4 regions of the Agrobacterium sp. 6Ca8 genome follow, and region 3 is predicted to be linked to each of the others. Evidence: riboswitches for the same ligand, from Rfam matches in the RefSeq annotation. Region 3 holds a riboswitch; each other region holds the start of a gene.
What was found. A riboswitch is a leader RNA that binds a small molecule or an ion and turns the genes downstream of it on or off. The one in region 3 is predicted to bind cobalamin.
Positions count from the first base shown of each region.

Region 1 (3,760 bases), on a different replicon from region 3:
CTGCGTCGACAAACTTAAGCGCCTTTCGCAGCGTTGCAGCGACTTCCTCCGGGGTTTCGATGGTATTGCTTGCCACATCGATGGCCCCGACCATCACTTTCTTACCTCGAACAAGTTCCAGAAGATCCATTGGGACATGAGAATTGTGGCATTCGAGGGAGATCATACCGATGCCGGATTTCTGCAGCCTGGGGAGAGTTTCCTCATACTGCCGCCATTCTGACCCGAGTGTCTTTTTCCAATCCGTATTGGCCTTTATGCCGTAACCGTAGCAGATATGGACGGCGGTCTCGCACTTCAGCCCTTCAATCGCCCTGTCCAAAGTGGCGACACCCCAGTCATTCACATCGTCAAAGAAAACGTTGAACGCAGGTTCGTCGAACTGGATGATATCGACGCCGGCAGCCTCCAATTCCTTTGCTTCCTCGTTGAGTATCCCGGCAAATTCCCAGGCAAGCTTTTCACGGCTCTTATAATGGCCATCAAAGAGAGTATCGATCATCGTCATCGGACCCGGCAACGCCCATTTGATGGGTTGTTTGGTCTGCTGGCGCAAAAACTTGGCGTCTTCGACGAACACGGACTTCTGGCGAGACACGGCGCCGACGACTGTCGGGACACTCGCATCGTAGCGATCGCGAATTCTGACTGTCTCGCGTTTTGCAAAATCGACCCCGTCGAGGTGCTCGATGAAAGTCGTGACGAAATGTTGGCGTGTTTGCTCGCCATCACTGACGATGTCGATGCCGGCCTGTTGCTGATCGTCCAGTGAAAGGCGCAGGGCATCTCTCTTGCCTTCCAGTAATTCCTCGCCCTCCAGCTTCCAGGGCGACCACAGTTTTTCGGGCTGCGCAAGCCAGGAGGGTTTCGGCAGGCTGCCAGCGGTCGATGTGGGGAGAAGTTTCTTCACGGTGGGACCTCTTATAAGTGATGCTCAGGCGGGGCGGTGAGCAAACAGTTGCTCAAGGACGGCGCGGTATGGCTTGATGAAGTGTTTTTCGGTGAACTTACCCTGATCCACCGCCAAGCGATTTCGTTCGTCGCGATCGTAAATGACCCGGGTCAGCGAATAGTCCTGGTGCTTCAGGTTGGGCTGGTAAAATGTCCCGGCTGCTGCGTTCGCATTGTAGATTTCGGGGCGATAAATTCTCTGAAACGTTTCCATCGTGCTGATGACGCCGATTAGCTCAATATTGGAGTAGTCGCCCAGCAAGTCCCCAACAAAATAGAACGCCAACGGCGCAACGCTGCCTGCAGGCATGAAGTAGCGAACCTGCAATCCCATTTTCCCGAAATACTGGTCGGTGGACGAGAACCCATTCTGCCGGTATTCGACGCCCATCACGGGGTGATGATTTTCGGTCCGGTAATAGGTCTTGCTGGTCGAGGCGCTGATGCAAATGACCGGCGGCTTGCGAAAGTGCGAGCGGTAGGCATCCGACCGCAGAAAAGACTTGAACAGGTTTCCATGCAGATCGCCGAAGTCGGCCGGAATGCTGAAGGCAGGAACGCTCTTGTTATGCTCCGGCAGCACAATACTGAAATCGTAGTCCCGCACATAGGAGGAGAAGTTATTCCCCACAATGCCGTCGATACGTTCACTGGTTTTGTGATCGATGATCGTCGTCTTCAGTATCTCGATGAGGGGAAATTTTTCACCTGCGACATCGAAGCTCATATCGACCGAAATGATCTCCAACTCGACCGAGTATCGGTCCGATTTGGGATTATCCCAGTGAGCGAGGGCGTTGAAGCGGCTGTCGATCATGCGCATGACATTGCGCAGGTTTTCCTGCCGCTTTTCGCCCCTGGCCAGATTGGCAAAATTGGTGGTGATGCGCGTATGTTCTGAAGGACGATAGTCCTCATCGAAGGGTACGCTCGTGATTGTAAAAATGCAGGTCTGAGACATGTTGTGCCCCTATAAAGTTGGGGGCATGGGTCTGCGGACGCATAGCAAGACAGGCCGCGACAATGCAACCGTTGCTACGGCACACTGGGACACCCCGCCCGTGGACGTTATTTCACCAAAGGCAGGTCTCCTGGCTCACGGATCATCACTTCCGTCCGTCTTCCCGGGGTAAACCAGTGACATGTTGGACTTCAGCTCGCCGCTTACAGTTGCGGGGGCAGCGTCGGCTTTTCCGCATGACACGGAGCACCGACTTCCCTCTTAGCCCCGGCACGTTGCGTGCAACGACTGGGGAACCTTAGGCGTGACGACCATATTGTAAGCTACGCCATCGGTCAACTTCATATAACGATATCTTTATGTCCTTAAGTCTGCGTTTCCATCGCCGGTTCCGACCGAGTAGGTTGCATTCGGCGTTGTCAGGCGATTCTCACATACGCGGACCTGGCCGTGGCAAACGTCTCGCTCCACGCAGTTGAAAGGATCAGACCACACCACGAATAGTTCCTAGCGCGGGAGCAGCCTGGTGATACCGTCCAGGCGCCCAGAGCGCGTTCCGCCAGACTTAGTCGCTCCAGAAGAGCCAGTACGTCGATCGACAGTTCAGGAGGCAATTGGGGCAGCTAGAAGGCGCGCATGATTTCGCCTGCCGCAGGCGTTTAATTGAAGCGGCCTCGCCGGAGGTTGGGATGCTATTCGGACATGCCCTACTGTGCCGGCGCAGCGCTAATAAAGGGATCGGCGTTTGAATTAAATAACGAATGAGCGAAGGCAAGCACCCTTAAATTGCGGGCCGATAACATCACGGGCGCGTATCCGCAACAGCACCGCCGAATTTGTGCTCGGGCCTTCGAACCGCCCCATGTAGTTGAAGGTGCACAGGAAGTTCCGATCCGCACCGGGCATCTGACAGGTCTGGCAGTGGGCGGTATTCGGCTTCGTTAATCGTACTGTCAGGCTTGAATCACTGGAACTGCTAGTCGGCAGTCAACGTTGCGGTTTTACGCTTTTCGCCGCTTTCAGCAGCGTCATGCGTCCCAGTTTTCAATCTCCGGCGCAACGGCCTGGAGCAATATCCTCCTGCTGCCGCCGAGACGAACGATTATCCCTCACAAAAACGAATACAACCGCTTTTTCTAAGAAAAGGGTTCCAGCCTTTCGCTGCAAGGATTGCCCAGGCAGTAGCCCCGACATGCGGCAACCTGAAATATTTGAAGTCGGCAAATGTCGAGGTCGGCCCGATCATCAGCCCGGTCGTCAGTTCGTCCCCGACTGTCGCGTAGATCAGGTTATCGGGAGATATTTGTGCGGCAATGGTGGCAAGCAGCGCCTCGGCCCGGTCGGCATCGCCGACCTGCTGAAATGCCAGCGCGGCCTGGGCCGTACCTTCCAGCCACACGCCATCCCGATCGTCGTTAAAATCAAAACCTCCCGCAACCGCATAATGCCGATCAACCCAATGCAGAACACGCCCACTGCGGCCCCGAAACTCCGGCACGGCGAGAATGGGCCAGAGCTCGGAATCTATTCCGGACTGGCTCGAGTTGGGTGTGTCGCTTCCAGGTTGGCTGCCGACGTAAAACCGTCCCTGCTGCTCATTCCACATCGCATCAAGAAATTTGCGTGTATTATCCCGCATCGCCTGCCAGGCGCGCGCTCCCTCAATTTCGGCGAGCCAACCCGCAACGGCATATACATCGAGATTATGTTCCGTCGATTTCCACTCGAGTTTTGCCGGTGCAGGCTCATGACCGAATGTGCCACCTGTGTAGCCGATATCGCGGACGCCCGCCGTATGCGCATCGATCCAGCGCATGAGTTTGGTCGCTGCCTGCACATAGGACGGAT
Region 1 covers NZ_AP026435.1:530,146-533,905, reverse strand. Annotated here, with positions in the region: gene ACZ5A6_RS26225 (methionine synthase) at 1-910, opposite strand, end outside; gene ACZ5A6_RS26220 (DUF1852 domain-containing protein) at 935-1,912, opposite strand; cobalamin riboswitch at 2,016-2,228, opposite strand; partial or broken gene ACZ5A6_RS26215 (Fic family protein) at 2,423-2,571, opposite strand; gene ACZ5A6_RS26210 (hypothetical protein) at 3,015-3,760, opposite strand, start outside.
Region 1: it holds a riboswitch for cobalamin, as region 3 does, so the genes downstream of both, ACZ5A6_RS26220 (DUF1852 domain-containing protein) here and ACZ5A6_RS12520 (DUF1636 family protein) in region 3, are expected to answer to the same signal.

Region 2 (3,760 bases), 1.3 Mb from region 3:
CCGCAAGCGTCACCGTTTATGGCAGCCCGAATGCCGAACTCTGCGCGGAGATCAGCGACGCGATGGCCGATGCGCAGAGCGAACGCGATGCCATCATCCGTGACCGCGACTATGCCATGGCGGCCCAGGGCAGCGATGATGGCGACATCAGACGCCAGCGCATTCTCGCCGCACTCGACGCCAATGGCTGCAGCGCCATTCCGGAAACAGAAGCGCACCAGCCGACGGCACCCGATGTGACACGTTACCCCGACGCCTTCGGCGAACAGAGCAATCCGCCAGGACAGGCAGGGCTTTCGCCATACCCCAATGCCGCTGCTGAAGGCGGGCTCAGGACGCTGTGCGTGCGCACCTGCGACGGCTCGTTCTTCCCCATCGCTTCCAATGCCTCGCCGCTCGATTTCCGTGCGCAGGCCGAACAATGCCAGAAAATGTGTCCGGGTACGCAGACGGAGCTTTATTTCCACTCCATGACGGAGCAGGAAACGGCTGACATGGTCTCGGCTGAAACAGGAAAGCCCTACAAGGACCTGCCGACCGCCTTTGCCTATCGAAATGCCTCAACGAAAGCCCCAGGCTGCGCCTGCAACATGGCCGCCTATCACGAGGAGATGAAGCAGCAGGAGGCTGCGCGGCCGGAAGCTGAGAAACCCTATTCCAGCATCACGACCATTCCATCACCGCAAGGTGACACCCCCAAAAAACCCACCGAACTGCAGCAGGCCGCAAAGCCGCCGGAACAACCGGTTCCGGAACGCGACTATGACCCGAACAACAGCAAGGTCCGCGTCATCGGCCCTAAATTCCTGCCCGACCAGACAGGCCGGATCGACCTGAAGAACCCGGCGCTGAAGGGCATTCAGCCGCAGCAATAGCTCCCATCAGGCACACGGTATGGAGTTGGCAACGCTCTGTCTCACTCACAAGACGGTCGCGTCTTCTCTTTACCGTCCACCCCAGCGATTGCGAAACACCAGCTCCTCCAGCGGCACGCGCTGGCGCCACCCCTTCACCGCCAGTTCCGGCTCGGTATAAAGTGTATCGACGCGGCCGAGGCATAGCCAGGCGACGATCTCGATGTGGTCGGGAATCTCCAGAATGGTACGAATGTCGCTATCGTGGAAAATGCTGACCCAGCCGACGCCGATGCCTTCGGCGCGCGCTGCAAGCCAGAGGTTCTGGATGGCGCAGACGGTGGAATAGACATCGGTGCGCGGATTGTGGGTGCGGCCCAGCACCACCTTGCCGCCACGCGTCGGATCGCAGGTGACGCAGATGCTGAGCGGCGCCTTGCGGATGCCCTCAAGCTTGAGGCTGCGGTAAAGCGCCTGCTGCTCCCCCTCGAACATCGCCGCCGCCTCGCCATTGGCGCGGCTGAAGGCAACCCAGGCTGCCTGCCTGACCGCACCGTCAGTGACGAGCGTGAAATTCCACGGCTGCATGAAACCGACTGATGGCGCGGAATGCGCCGCCTTCAGCAAGCGCTCGACCACATCTTCCGGCAATGGATCCGGAAGGAACTGGTCGCGCACATCACGGCGGGTTTCGATGGCACGGTAGATCGCCTCTCGCTCTCCCTCGGAAAACGGGTAGGCGGGCGAAAGCGCGTGATCGAATGCATCGGCGTCGAGCGAACTGGTCGCGAGTGGATCGGTCGGCATCGTCTATCCCCAACAATGCTGGCGCGCCGCCACGAAAACCGGCTCCGGTTTTCACCTGCACGACGCGCTGCTGCAACAACCTGCCGCCGTCCACGCGGTCTGGTCTATCCTGTCAGGCCGGTCTTCTGACTCGGCTTCGTCCGCCCACTTTCGCCTTCCCGAATGGATTCAGTGGCATCAAGAAAAAGGGCATCCGCCTCACAGCGCTGGGCACGTTCCGGTCTTGCACCGGATTCCCGATTCTCCCGCCCTAAAGGGCAGGCACCTGACGAAGAAGCTTATGAGCAACAAAGATTGCAAATACAAGTATCTTGCGCAGCGATGCGGCAATGTGACCGTGGCCACCTCACCTGCGTATTGCGGCCTTCAGCCGCCGCGCAGACGCGCGCCGGCTGAAGCACTCCCTACCGCATCACCCAACGGGAAAATACCGCACATAAGCGAACTCATCCCCGTCCGGTGACCAGTTGGGCGAATTCATCGTTCCCTGCCCGCCGAAAAGGTCAAACAGCGTTTCGGCATTGCCGCCATCCATATCCATCAGCCGCACGCGCACGTTGAGGTCGCGCGGATGGTCGAAGACTTCGGCGTCGTAGGAGACGAAGACGACTTTGTCACCGCTGGGGGACGGATGCGGGAACCAGTCGCCATAGGCGCTGTCGGTGATACGCTCGACGGCCGAGCCATCCACCCGCACGCGCCAGATCTGCATCTGGCCGGTGCGGCTGGAGTTGAAATAGATCCATTCTCCATCCGGCGAATAATCCGGCCCGTCATTGCGGCCCTCACCATGGGTAAGGCGTGTCTCAACGCCGCTGTCTATGTCCATGGAATAAATATCGAAAACCTGATCGCGAATGCCGCAATAGGCGAAACCTTTCCCGTCCGGCGACCAGCCGTGCCAGTAGGACGGAAGGTTCTTAGTCATCAGACGCGGCGTTCCGCCCGTCGAAGGCAGCAGATAGATGGCACTCTTGCCGAACTCCACCTTGTCGGAAATGGCATAAAGCGAACCGTCAGGCGAAATGCCGTGGTCATTGTTGCAGATTGTCGCAAAGCCGGTATCGACCTTTTCCGGCGAAGGGTCGCCGGCAAGTGACAGGCGATAAAGCAGACCGTCGCAGTTCAGAAGCAGGTATTTCCCGTCCGGCGACCAGTTCGGAGCCTCGAACAGCTCCGGCGTCTGCCAGACCACCCGCATCTGCCGAGTGCGGGTGTTGAAGATTTCGATGGAACTGCGCATGCTGCCTCCCGGGCCTGTCGATCGTCTGGCGTGGAGCGTTGAATGGCACAAACATTCCGTTTGCATCCGCCACCGCCGTGATTATGATCCTATTGCCGCAGGCACCGCCCTGCAAATTCAAATAGGAAAAAACAGCAGCGTGCCGGCACCGCCCGCACCCCTGCCCGTTTCTCCCAGATCCGAGGTTCCGCGATGAACACCATCGCCGATCACGGCATCCGCTTCGGTCGGATCGCCGCAATGCTTCCTGTCAAGAATATCGAGAAGGCCCATGACTTTTATGTCCGTGTGCTGGGCTTCGAAAAGACCTTCGAAAACGGCAACCCTGTCGGTTTCATGATCTTGAAACAAGGTAATGCCGAGTTGCACCTGACATTGCAGTCGACGCACAAACCGGCCCCCTTTAATGTGGCGCATATGCTGGTCAGCGACGTCGACTCGCTGCACGCGCTTTGCGAAAGCCACGGGCTTCGCATCATCAAAAGTCTGCAGGACAAGGATTATGGCCTGCGGGCTTTCGTTTTCGAAGACCCGGATGGCAACCGCATCGATGTGGGGCAGGTTATTTAACGAGATAGGGAAACGGCGGGGCGTGTCCGCGCCGTTGGAGGAAAAGGATGCTTCTTCGCCATCGATATATGGCGAATCCGCAGCATCCGCACTCCGTCACCCCGAACTAGATTCGGGGTCCAGCAAGCTCCCTCCATGCCCTCCTTCGACTACCTGTCCCTGAACCGGTTGGTAATCGGATAACGGCGATCGCGGCCGAAGTTCTTCTTGGTGATCTTCACCCCGGGCGCGGATTGGCGGCGTTTGTATTCGGCGAGATAGAGCAGATGCTCGATCCGGTGCACCG
Region 2 covers NZ_AP026433.1:1,316,804-1,320,563, forward strand. Annotated here, with positions in the region: gene ACZ5A6_RS06540 (DUF2865 domain-containing protein) at 1-875, shown strand, start outside; gene bluB (5,6-dimethylbenzimidazole synthase) at 945-1,661, opposite strand; cobalamin riboswitch at 1,760-1,945, opposite strand; gene ACZ5A6_RS06550 (TolB family protein) at 2,074-2,904, opposite strand; gene ACZ5A6_RS06555 (glyoxalase superfamily protein) at 3,097-3,474, shown strand; gene ACZ5A6_RS06560 (NAD+ synthase) at 3,624-3,760, opposite strand, start outside.
Region 2: it holds a riboswitch for cobalamin, as region 3 does, so the genes downstream of both, bluB (5,6-dimethylbenzimidazole synthase) here and ACZ5A6_RS12520 (DUF1636 family protein) in region 3, are expected to answer to the same signal.

Region 3 (3,760 bases):
GCTGGCAATTTCGCAGCATCGGAAAAATGCGGCAATAGCCCGATGGACGCCCAGCCGGTCTTTTCCGCGATCATCCGCATGCCGTCTGAAAACAGCGTAGGGTCACCGCGAAAGCGGTTCACGATGAAGCCCTCTATCATCGCGGCATCATCGCGTTCGAGAACGGTTTTTGTGCCCACGAGGCTGGCGATGACCCCGCCCCGGTCGATATCGCCGATCAGGATCACGGGAGCATCTGCGGCGCGGGCAAAACCCATATTGGCGATGTCGTTAGCGCGGAGGTTGATTTCGGAAGCACTTCCCGCCCCTTCCACCAGCACCAGATCGGCCTGTTGTTTCAGGTGCTCGAAGCTCTCCAGCACATGCGGCATCAGCCCGGCTTTCATGTGCTGATAATCGGCTGCCTTGGCATTGCCGACAATTTTGCCCTGTACGACGACCTGTGCGCCGGTTTCGCTCTGCGGCTTTAAAAGCACCGGGTTCATGTGAACCGACAGCGGAACGCCTGCTGCCCGCGCCTGCAGCGCCTGCGCGCGACCGATCTCGCCGCCATCGGCAGTGACCGCCGCATTGTTCGACATGTTCTGCGGCTTGAACGGCATGACGGACAGGCCACGCCTGACGAAGGCGCGGGCAAGGCCAGCCACCATCAGCGATTTGCCGACATCCGAGCCGGTTCCCTGAAACATCAGCACACGTGCAGTCATGTCAGTATTCTATCCCGGCCTGCGCCTTTACGCCCGCCTTGAAGTGATGTTTGACGAGGGTCATTTCCGTCACCATGTCGGCAGCGTCGATCAACGGTTGTTTGGCGTTGCGGCCGGTAACGATGACATGCAGATCGGATCTACGGTTGGAAAGCGTTTCGACGACCTCTTCCAGCGGCAGGTAATCATAGCGGAGCGCAATGTTCAGTTCGTCGAGAACCAGCAATCCGATCGTCTCGTCAGCCATCAGTGCTTTCGCTTCCTCCCAGGCCTTTGTAGCCGCCGCGACATCGCGCTTGAGGTCCTGCGTGTCCCAGGTAAACCCCTCGCCCATGGTGCGCCATTCCACCCTGTCGCCGAACAAAGTCAGGGCCTGCTGTTCACCCGTCGACCATGCGCCCTTGATGAATTGGACGACGCCGACCCGCCGCCCGGTGCCGAGCATGCGCAAAGCAAGGCCGAAAGCGGCCGTGGATTTGCCTTTACCAGGGCCGGTATTGATCATCAGCAGACCTTTTTCGATGGTCTTTTCCGCGACTTCGGCATCCTGAACCGTCTTGCGGTTGACCATTTTCTGCCGGTGGCGTTCGGCTTCGCTGTCGCTGATATCGCGTGTCATCGCGTTTTCCTTCTCGTCCAGCGGCGCGGGACCGTATGCCCCCACCATTCGGAGCGGCGACTATACTCAATTTGCCGCACCCGGCAATCGACAAGCCGGCAGCATTGACCGTCACGCCCGTTCAGCCTAAGGGTAAGGCACTGACGGTCTTTTCCCGGCAACGGGAAAAGCTAAGAGGGAACACGGTTCCACCCCATAACGGGTCATTCCGTGGCTGCCCCCGCAACTGTAAGCGGTAAGCCCGCACTATGAAGCCACTGGACCATAAAATTGGCCCGGGAAGGTGGTGCAGGGTGTTTTAAAGCCGCAAGCCAGGAGACCTGCCGTTTCAGGAAAAAACGTCTCCCGGGCGGGGTGCTCCGGTCAGCCGGTCGAATTGATTTGCAGCCGCGCTTTTCAGTGCGCTGTTTTCGACATCCGCACCCCGATGAGTTTAAAGGCGCGGAAAGCGGAACGGTTTGGATATTACCACAACATCTTCTTGTGCGGACGGGACAATGGAAGCCAACACAGCTTCCGGCGTGGTCGTTTTTGTCTGCCGAAGCTGTCGCGACGACACCGATCCCAATGCGGAGCCGCGCCCCGGCACCATCCTTGCGGAAGCTGCCATCGCAAAAGCGCGTGAATCCGGCATCGATGTTCGCTCCGTCAATTGCCTTGCCAATTGCAAACGCGGCCTCAGTGCCGTGCTGCGCGGTGCCGATGGCTGGTCCTATGTATTCGGCGGGCTGACGCCCAACGATGCGGAAGACCTGCTCACGGGCGCGCAAATGCTGGCCGCCTCCGCAGATGGCCTGATGCCTTGGCGCGGCCGCCCCGACACATTGAAGCGCTGCATGGTGGCGCGCATTCCCCCATTCGATTTTACCGAGGAGAGATCATGAGCACCCTTCTGGACCGCGTTCCCTGCACCATCGTCACCGGCTTTCTGGGGGCTGGAAAAACCACGCTGCTGCGCGGTCTCCTAGAAAAGCTTGATGGCAAGCGGCTTGCCATCATCGTCAACGAATTCGGTGATATCGGCATCGATGGGGATATCCTCAAGGGATGCGGCATTGAGAGCTGCCCGGAGGAAAACATCGTCGAGCTGGCCAATGGCTGCATCTGCTGCACGGTGGCGGATGATTTCCAGCCGGCCATCGAGCAGATTCTGAGCCGCCAGCCGAAGGTGGAGCATATCCTCATCGAGACCTCCGGCCTTGCCCTGCCCAAGCCGCTGGTGCAGGCATTTCAATGGCCGGCCATCAAGAGCCGCGTGACGGTTGACGCTGTGGTTGCCGTGGTGGATGGCGCTGCCCTTGCCGAGGGTCAGGTGGCGCATGACATGGAAGCCCTTGCCGCCCAGCGCGCAAATGACGAAGCCCTCGATCACGACGATCCGGTCGAAGAGGTTTTCGAGGACCAGATCGCCTGTGCCGATCTTATCGTGCTGACCAAGGCGGATCTGCTCGATAGCGCCGGTCTGGAAAAGGCGAAGGCTCATATTCTCGAGCATTTGCCGCGGGCCGCAAAGATCGTCGTCGCCTCGAATGGCGTCATCGATCCGGCCGTGCTGATCGGCCTCGGTCTTGCGGTTGAAGAGGATATCGAAAACCGCCGCACCCATCACGATGGTGAACTTGACCACGAACATGACGATTTCGACAGCTTCGTCATCGACCTGCCGGCCGTGACCGATCCGGAAGCGCTGGCGGCTCGTATCGCCGAGACAGCGGCTGCGGAAAATGTTCTGCGCATCAAAGGTTTCGTCGAAGTATCCACCAAGCCGATGCGCCTGCAGGTGCAGGCAGTCGGTAGCCGCGTCAACCATTATTATGACCGTCCCTGGGCGGCCGGTGAAGAGCGCCGCAGCCGCCTCGTCGTCATAGGCGAAAAGGGCCTCAACCGCGAAAAGATCGAACAGATGTTGGCCGCCTGATAGAAATGCACATTCTCGCCACCACATCTTCGTCTCTGGACGACCTGATCGAGCCGGTTGATCTCAACCAGCCGCGATCGGATGTGGTGATGCTGTCTTTTTCGGCAAGCGATCTTGCCGGGCTGGAACAGGCATGGCGGCAGGCAGAGGGCGCGCTTCCGTCCCTGTCCGCCGCCAACCTCTCCGAGCTTCGGCATCCGATGTCGGTCGATCTGTGGATCGAAAAGACGGCCGAACATGCCCGTGTCATCCTTATCCGGATTCTCGGCGGCGCGGAACGCTGGCGCTATGGCGTCGATCAGCTCAGCACGATGGCGCGGCGACGTGGCATAAAACTTATGCTCCTGCCGGGTGAATGCAGTGAGAGAGACGAAAAGCTCGAAGCAGCCTCGACTGTTGATCGCCAGACGTTGGCGTCCGTCCTCGCCTTCTTCCGCGAGGGTGGGCGGGAAAATATGGACCGGCTTGCCATTGGTCTTGCTGCCCTTGTAAGTGGTGGCGCATGGCCAGATATCG
Region 3 covers NZ_AP026433.1:2,568,894-2,572,653, reverse strand. Annotated here, with positions in the region: gene ACZ5A6_RS12530 (cobyric acid synthase) at 1-707, opposite strand, end outside; gene cobO (cob(I)yrinic acid a,c-diamide adenosyltransferase) at 709-1,326, opposite strand; cobalamin riboswitch at 1,454-1,668, shown strand; gene ACZ5A6_RS12520 (DUF1636 family protein) at 1,824-2,210, shown strand; gene cobW (cobalamin biosynthesis protein CobW) at 2,207-3,244, shown strand; gene cobN (cobaltochelatase subunit CobN) at 3,250-3,760, shown strand, end outside.

Region 4 (3,760 bases), on a different replicon from region 3:
TGCGCTCGGTGGTTTCGGCCTGCTGCTCCACAAAGGCCAGCCTGCGGGCAAGTTCGCGCCGCCCGAATGTGGCAAGCCGTTCCTCACCAAGCATGACATGACCCCGACGCGGCATGCGAATGCCGGCCAGCATGGAAAGCAACGTGCTTTTGCCCGAGCCGTTCGGCCCGATGATACCCAGAAACTCGCCCGGGGCGACCTCCAGCGAAACACCGCGCACGATGTCGAGATTGCCGGCATGGAAATGCAGATCGTGGGCGGATAATTTCATGACCGGCCTCTCTTCTGCCCGAGAATAAAGGCGAAGGCGGGCGCGCCGACCAGCGCAGTAATCACGCCGATCGGCAGCACCTGCCCCGGAATGACGGTGCGCGAGAGAATATCTGCGATGATCATGAAAATTGCACCGGTCAGCGCCGTCACCGGCAGCAACATGCCGTGGCGAACGCCAACGAAGATGCGCGCCGCATGCGGGATGACGAGACCGACGAAGCCGATAGAACCGACCAGCGACACCATGACTGCCGTCATGACCGCCGAAACCGAGATCAGCACCGCATATACCCGGCGCACTGGAATACCGAGCGAAGCTGCTGCCTGACCGCCGAAAGCGAAAGCATCAAGCGCGCGTGCGTACCAGAGGCACACCCCAAGACCCGCAATACTGACCGGCAAAGCCAGCCAGACATCCGGCCAGCGCACGCCCGAAAGATTACCCAGCAGCCAGAACATGATGCCGCGCGCCTGTTCGGCATTGGCGGATTTGGTGACGATGAACGACGTCATGGCGTTGAACAGTTGCGAACCGGCGACCCCCGCCAGGATGATGGCGCTGTTGCCGTGCCCTGCCCGCACCGCCAGAAGGCTGACAAGCGAAAAAGCCACAAAAGCTCCGATAAGGGCGCCGGCCGGCATCGTCAGGAACCCCGCCCCGAAGCCCAGAAGCGCCACGGCCACGGCCCCGGTTGAGGCGCCTGCGGAAATACCGAGGATATAGGGATCGGCGAGCGGGTTGCGCAGGAGTGATTGAAGCACCGCACCGGCCAGCGCCAGCGAGGCGCCACAGCACGCGGCAACGACGGCGCGGCTGAGGCGGTAGCTCCAGACGATGCCCTCATCCAGCGGCTCCAGCGGATAACCCGCATGGAAGACACGATTGGCAATGGTTTTTGCCACGACGTCGAACGGAATGGCAGTCTCGCCGATGGCCGCACCGGCCATCAGCGCGACGAGCAGCAGGGCGAGTGCGGCAAAAGCCAGACCCGCCCTGCCAAGATTGACGGAAAGACCGTTCACTTGGCGAGACCGGCTGTGGAAATCGCCTCGGCCAGCGTTTCAATGCCTTCGATCGTGCGGATGGTCGGGTTCATCGCCTGCGCGTCCATTTCGAAGACATGGGCCGCCTTGACGGCGGGCATGATGCTGGCAACCGGATCGGTAGCAAGGAACTTGAGCTTGACGGCGACGTCATCGGCGGGGAAACGCCGGCGGTCCATCTTGCCGGCAACGATCACGGACGGATTGGCCTTGGCGATGGTTTCCCAGCCAACAGTCGGCCATTCCTCATCGCTTTCGATAACGTTCTTCAGTCCGAGCGCGGACATGATGTAACCCGGCGCACCATTGCGGCCCGCCACGTAAGGATCGATATCCAGCTCGGCGCTGGAGAACCAGAATACTGCTGAAATCTTGCCATTCGCCGAAGCGATCTTGGCGCGGGCGGCTTCCTCACGCTTTTTCAGGTCGGCAACGACTTCCTCGCCGCGATCCTGCACGTTGAAAATTTTAGCAAGGTCGCGGACCTCCTGGTAGATCAGGTCCATGGTGAAAACGGACTTGCGCACGCCGTCGCCGCCGCCGGAATTGTCCTTGCCCATGCAATCGGCAGGGGAGGTATAAACGGGAATACCGAGTTCGGCGAATTGCTCCGGTGTTCCGACAACGCCTTCGGGACCGATCTGCCACTGGAACTGCGTCGTCACGAGGTCCGGCCTCTTGCCAACCACCGCCTCGAAGCTCGGATCATTGTCGGCAAGCCGCTCCACCTTGGCATTGGCGTCTTCGTAACCCTTCAGAACCGGGCCGATCCACAGCGCCGTGCCTACCACCTTGTCGGCCACGCCGAGCAGATAGAGAACCTCGGTCGTGCTCTGGCCGACCGATACTGTGCGGGCGGGCGCCTGCTTGAAGGTGATTTCGTGGCCGCAGCTATTGATCGTCAGCGGATAGGTGGTTTCGGCAGCCTGAGCGGCACCGGCGGGCAAGGCCGCTAATGCGACAGCCAGAAGACCGGCGGAAACCGGCAGGCGTTTGAAATGAAACATATGTTCTCCAGTCTAAATAAAGTGGCGTGATCCGCAGGCCGCGCGTCAAAACGCGTAGTGACAGAGCGACAACAAGTGTGGAGATGGAGAACGGGACTCTAAATACGTTTCCGCGGACGGAAAGGTCATAATCAGCTCCTCTTCCGGGCATCCCCGCCCGTAACGATGGTCAATATTATGACGGCAGGTCTCCTGGCTCGCGAATATGCGCCGTTCATCTGCCTTCCCGCACCTTGAAGGGTGCAGTGGCATGACGCTTTTCAGGCGTCACGAGGATGAGCGGCAATCCGCTTACAGTTGCGGGGGCAGCCACGGCATTGGGCGATAGAAATCACCCGCACCATGTTCCCTATTAATCCCTTTGCCCTTCGGCTTCAGGAACCGTCACTTTCTGACATAAGGGGCAAGCGCCGGGGCGTCAATTGCGATAGTGCTGCAGCTCAGCACAAAGACGGACCCGCCAACGCGAAAATTTTTGTAGCGCCGGAAGGCGCCGGTTGCGGCGCGTCTTTGGACATGGTGGTAAGGCTTTCAATCACCACCAGCCCGGATTGCGCAATAAAATCAATAAAGAGATTGTTGTCGCTGATGGTGTCGAGCCGCACCAGCTCATCGTCAAGATCGGTAAAATGCCGCCTCACAAGCGCAATCGCATCCATGTCCGCACCCGCAACGACCGGACCGATAATGTGGCCCCGCCCCGCCGCACGGCGCAGCGCAAAAGCGGTAAGACGGTCCGCCTCAAACACACCGTAACCCGCATTCTGCGTCAAAAGTCGCTGTAAAACGTTCCGGCGCGAAACGCCAAAAGCCGACCGGTCTAGTTCCACAACATCAGTCAGATGACCTGCGGATAACGGCTCTATTCGTTGTTTTCTGCCGGGCGGCGGTATCTCGAAAAGGCAATTCGCCCTTCCCCGGAACAGATATACTTTTTCCGCATCGCCGGCAAAACCCAACCTTGAAAACAACCGCCGCGACGCTCCCGTCGCGTTCAACCGCAGGGAGACCGTGGGGAATTTCGCGACAAGTTTCTGCACCAGCCATGGTGCTACGCCCTGCCCCTGCAAACGGGGCGAAACAATGACCATGCCGAGCGTCGCAAACCCCTGATCATAGGGAAAGAGCATCGCGGTTGCGACAACACGGTCGATCTCATCGAGCGCAGCGAGACCCACGCCGCATTGCCGCAGAAAACACCATTCATTCGCGTGATATCGCCATCCGACGGCCATGGAGAGTGCATGCAGATGATCGGCATCCACGTCCGCGATATCCACGGTCCGCAGCTCGAAACTATCGACTTTGAGCAGGTCCATAACCAACGGCCCTCATCCCCTACGGCTCAGAACCTTCATCCGGTCCCGGCCTAGCCCACGACATCCGACGGTAGCCGGTTACGCCAGCACGAATTTTCTGAAAGCACTGGAAGGTCA
Region 4 covers NZ_AP026434.1:525,385-529,144, reverse strand. Annotated here, with positions in the region: gene ACZ5A6_RS16675 (ABC transporter ATP-binding protein) at 1-271, opposite strand, end outside; gene ACZ5A6_RS16670 (FecCD family ABC transporter permease) at 268-1,296, opposite strand; gene ACZ5A6_RS16665 (ABC transporter substrate-binding protein) at 1,293-2,324, opposite strand; cobalamin riboswitch at 2,490-2,725, opposite strand; gene ACZ5A6_RS16660 (GNAT family N-acetyltransferase) at 2,765-3,643, opposite strand.
Region 4: it holds a riboswitch for cobalamin, as region 3 does, so the genes downstream of both, ACZ5A6_RS16665 (ABC transporter substrate-binding protein) here and ACZ5A6_RS12520 (DUF1636 family protein) in region 3, are expected to answer to the same signal.